DNA from 2 places in the Streptomyces sp. Qhu-G9 genome. Region 2 is predicted to be linked to the other one. Evidence: riboswitches for the same ligand, from Rfam matches in the RefSeq annotation. Region 2 holds a riboswitch; the other holds the start of a gene.

Region 1 (2,192 bases), 4.8 Mb from region 2:
GAAGGTTGACCCCGCCCTGGCGTGCGGCCGCGAGCACCTCGGCGGCCCGGCCCGGCACCCGGACGGTGAGCGTGTCGAAGTACGCCTCGTGGACGACTTCGACGCCGCCCGCCGCCAGGCCCGCGGCGAGGATCGTGGCGTACCGGTGGGTGCGCCGGGCGATGGCCCGAAGGCCCTCGGGACCGTGGTGGACGGCGTACATGCCGGCCATCACGGCGAGCAGTACCTGAGCCGTACAGATGTTGCTGGTCGCCTTCTCACGGCGGATGTGCTGCTCGCGCGTCTGCAGGGCGAGCCGGTACGCCTTGTCGCCGTCCGCGTCGACCGAGACGCCGACGAGCCGTCCGGGCAGGCTGCGCGCGAACTTCTCGCGCACGGCCATGTATCCGGCGTGGGGCCCGCCGAAGCCCATCGGCACGCCGAAACGCTGTGTCGTGCCGACGGCGATGTCGGCGCCCAGTTCACCGGGCGGGGTGAGCAGCGTCAGGGCGAGCAGGTCGGCGGCGACGGTGACGACCGCTCCCAGCTCGTGCGCCTGCTCGACGACGGGCCCGAGATCGCGGACGGCTCCGGAGGCACCGGGGTACTGGAGGAGCACGCCGTTGATCTCGCGCTCGGCGAGCTCGGCGGGGATGCCCTCGCTCAGGTCGGCGACGACGACCTCGACGCCGGTGGGCTCGGCGCGGGTCTCGATCACGGCGATGGTCTGCGGCATCGTGTCCGCGTCTATGAGGAAGAGGCCCTTCTTGTTCTTCCCCATGCGCCGCGACAGCGCCATGGCCTCGGCGGCCGCCGTGCCTTCGTCGAGGAGCGACGCACCGGAGGTCGGCAGACCCGTCAGGTCGGCGACGACGGTCTGGAAGTTGAGCAGCGCTTCCAGGCGGCCCTGCGAGATCTCCGGCTGGTACGGCGTGTACGCCGTGTACCAGGCGGGGTTCTCCATGACGTTGCGCAGGATGACGGGCGGCGTGAACGTGCCGTAGTAGCCGAGCCCGATCATCGAGTCCAGCACCTGGTTGCGGTCCGCGAGGGAACGCAGCTCGGCCAGCACCTCGGCCTCGGAGCGGGCGCCCGGCAGATCGAGCGTGTCGGCGTTCTTGATCACGTCCGGCACCGCGGCGGCCGTCAGCTCGTCGAGCGAGCCGTACCCCACCTGCGCGAGCATCTTGGCCCGGGCTTCGGTGTCGGGCCCGATGTGACGCTGCTCGAAGGGGATTCCCTGTTCGAGCTCGGAGAGCGGAATACGATGGGCGGTCATTGCGGAGGCCTCCTGGTCTGACGACCTTCGAGGGGCACCACGGCGTGGGGGTGCCCGAACGGCCTCCCCCTCTGTCATCTCAACCTGAGAGCTTCACCGGCCCGCCACGAGGGCGCGCCGACTTTCACCGTCGGTGAGAGCGGAACCCGTCGAACACCCGTACACCGCTCTGCTTTCCAGAGTGACCTCGTCCGTGCGGTACGTGAGCCTGAGAGATTCCGGGGAGGATTTGCTCCTTCGGCGCCTCCGATGAAGCCTGGAGGACTCTCCCGCACGGGGTCAGCAGCCGTTGCCCAGCGTACCAGCGGGGTTCCCTCGAGTGGCCGCCCTCCTCAAAGTGCTCTTTCGTAGTGCTTACGGATGAGTTGCGAGCAGCTGGAGGGCCCGTGCAGACCGACATCGATCCGCGCAACCTGATAGGCCGCAAGGCGTTCGACCGCAACGGCACGAGGATCGGCACGGTCGACGAGGTCTACCTCGACGACGCGACCGGCGTACCGGAGTGGGCGGCCATACGCACCGGCCTGTTCAGCCGCGACGCCTTCGTCCCGCTGGAGCCCAGCGAGCTGGTCGGCGGATCCCTGCGCATCCCCTTCGAGCGCGCCCTGATCAAGGACGCCCCGGACTTCGGCGTGGGCCGCCATCTCTCCCCGGAACAGGAACTGCAGCTCTACCACCACTACGGCCTGGACGTGGGCCCGCCTCCCCCCTTCCCGGACCATGACTTCGGCCACCTGGCGGGCAAGGACGAAGCCCCGTAGAAACCCCTTCACAGGCGCGGGCGACTGCGGCTCCTCGGGGCGCTGGAAACCGCGCGACCGGTCGCAGGCCGCCCGCACGCTCGAAAGAGCCTCGGTCACCCCTCCCCGGCCGCCGCGGGCGACCCCGCGGGCACCCCCGCATCGCCGGGTCTTCGCTCCACCAACGGCAACGG
Region 2 (2,192 bases):
GCCGGGAAGTCCATCTCTACCGCCTGCTCGAACCGCCTTCTGCGGTTGACGAGATTACGCGCCCGCCGGCCCGTTCACCGCGTCCGAGACCCGTGGAAGCCGGAATCCGCCGGCCGGGAGGGGCGCTCAGTCGCCGAAGTCGATGCGCCGCAGCACGTCCGCCGCGGCACGGTCGACGAGGACCGCGGAGCCGCAGCCCTCCGGGAGGTCGCCCTTCTCGACGGAACGCAGCAGCCTGGCGACGGCGCCGCGGTGCCGCGCGAACGCGTACCTCGAGACACCCCGGCCGCGCTCGCGCTGGCCGTCCAGGGCCGTGCCGGGATCGACGTCGAGCAGCAGCAGGTGCAGGGTGCCGCCCCGGCGCCGGGCGTCCCGGGCGAGCCAGTTGCGCACCCAGGCCTGCGTACCGCAGTCGTGCACCACGACGCCCTCGCCGGAGCGCAGAGCCCCGCGCAGGCCCGCGTAGTGCGCGGCGCGCACGAGGGGGCGGTAGACCGCGTACGGAAGGAAACGCGCCAGCCTGCCGTCCCACCGGTCGCGGGTGTCCTGGGAGTCGATGCGGCGGCCGGTCACCGCCCGGCGCATCAGGGTCGACTTGCCGCTGCCCGGCAGGCCCGTGACGACGACCAGGTCGGCCGCTCCGAACCGCAGACCGTGAGGGCTGTGACCCGCGCGCTCCCGCAGATCACGGACGACGGGCGCCGGAAGCGGGTCGCACGCCTCCCCGGCCGGTGCGGTGGGCTGCTTGGGCAGCGCGATGCCCGTACTGGTCGCGTACGCCGTGATCCTGTTCACCCTGATCGTCCTCCCCATGGGGTCGGGAGACCCATCCCCGTCGAGTGTAAAGAGAAGGTAATGCGCCGGTCCCCTCATTTCTGTTCTCGTCCTGCCACAGCCCCGTCACAGATCACTGTGAACGCCCGTGGACCCTGTCCGGACACTGTCCGGCCCGGTACGGGCCCGTCCGCCCCCCCCCGGCCGAGGCCCCTGCCGCCCCGGTCCGATGCGTGCAATGATGTGCCCGCCAACTGCATACCGGCCGCTTGAATCCGCGCGGGAGAGTTCCGGGTACGTGTACACGCAGGTGTACGAGTGCCCGGGCGCCGAAGGAGCAAGTCCCTCCCTTGAATCTCTCAGGCCCCGTTACCGCGCGGGCGAGGCACATCTGAAAAGCGGGCCGCCCCCTGACCGTCAGGGCGTCGGCTCCACCCAAGGTGCAAGTCAGTGACCACCACGTTCACCGGTGTTCACGGCGAACCTCTCAGGTTCCGATGACAGATGGGGAGGAACGACCTCGCCGTCATGCCTTGGGAGCCCCACCGATGAGCAGCAACGCCCCCGTTCAGCCGCGCCGGACCGCGCTCGATGCCCTGCATCGCTCGCTCGGCGCGACGATGACCGACTTCGCCGGCTGGGACATGCCCCTGCGGTACGGCTCCGAGCGCGACGAGCACCTCGCCGTACGCACCCGGGCCGGCCTCTTCGACCTCTCCCACATGGGCGAGATCACCGTCACCGGCCCCCAGGCGGCCGCTCTCCTGGACTTCGCGCTGGTCGGCAACATCGGGGGCGTGAAGGTGGGCCGCGCCCGCTACACGATGATCTGCCGGGCCGACGGCGGCATCCTCGACGACCTGATCGTCTACCGTCTCGCCGACACCGAGTACATGATCGTGGCCAACGCCTCCAACGCCCAGGTGGTCCTGGACGCCGTTCAGGAGCGCGCGGAGGGCTTCGACGCCGAGGTGCGCGACGACCGGGACGCCTACGCCCTGCTCGCCGTCCAGGGCCCGGAGTCCCCCGGCATCCTGAAGTCCCTGACCGACGCCGACCTGGACGGTCTGAAGTACTACGCGGGCCTGCCCGGCACGGTCGCCGGTGTTCCGGCCCTGATCGCGCGCACCGGCTACACCGGCGAGGACGGCTTCGAGCTGTTCGTCGCCCCGGCCGACGCCGAGAAGCTGTGGCAGGCGCTGACCGACGCGGGCTCCCCGGCCGGGCTCGCCCCCTGCGGGCTCTCCTGCCGGGACACCCTGCGCCTGGAGGCGGGCATGCCGCTGTACGGGCACGAGCTGAGCACCTCGCTCACGCCCTTCGACGCGGGCCTCGGCCGGGTCGTGAAGTTCGAGAAGCAGGGCGACTTCGTCGGGCGCGAGGCACTGTCCGCGGCCGCCGCCCGGGCCGAGTCGCAG

What was found. A riboswitch is a leader RNA that binds a small molecule or an ion and turns the genes downstream of it on or off. The one in region 2 is predicted to bind glycine.
Region 1: another riboswitch for glycine. It lies ahead of gcvP (aminomethyl-transferring glycine dehydrogenase); the one in region 2 lies ahead of gcvT (glycine cleavage system aminomethyltransferase GcvT).

What each region holds. Positions count from the first base shown of each region.
Region 1 covers NZ_CP114283.1:3,045,575-3,047,766, reverse strand. The annotation lists gene gcvP (aminomethyl-transferring glycine dehydrogenase) at 1-1,258, opposite strand, end outside; glycine riboswitch at 1,445-1,540, opposite strand; gene O1Q96_RS15180 (PRC-barrel domain-containing protein) at 1,645-2,019, shown strand; gene O1Q96_RS15175 (DNA polymerase IV) at 2,115-2,192, opposite strand, start outside.
Region 2 covers NZ_CP114283.1:7,875,172-7,877,363, forward strand. The annotation lists gene O1Q96_RS36710 (enhanced serine sensitivity protein SseB) at 1-14, opposite strand, end outside; gene O1Q96_RS36715 (AAA family ATPase) at 127-813, opposite strand; glycine riboswitch at 1,045-1,159, shown strand; glycine riboswitch at 1,160-1,288, shown strand; gene gcvT (glycine cleavage system aminomethyltransferase GcvT) at 1,323-2,192, shown strand, end outside.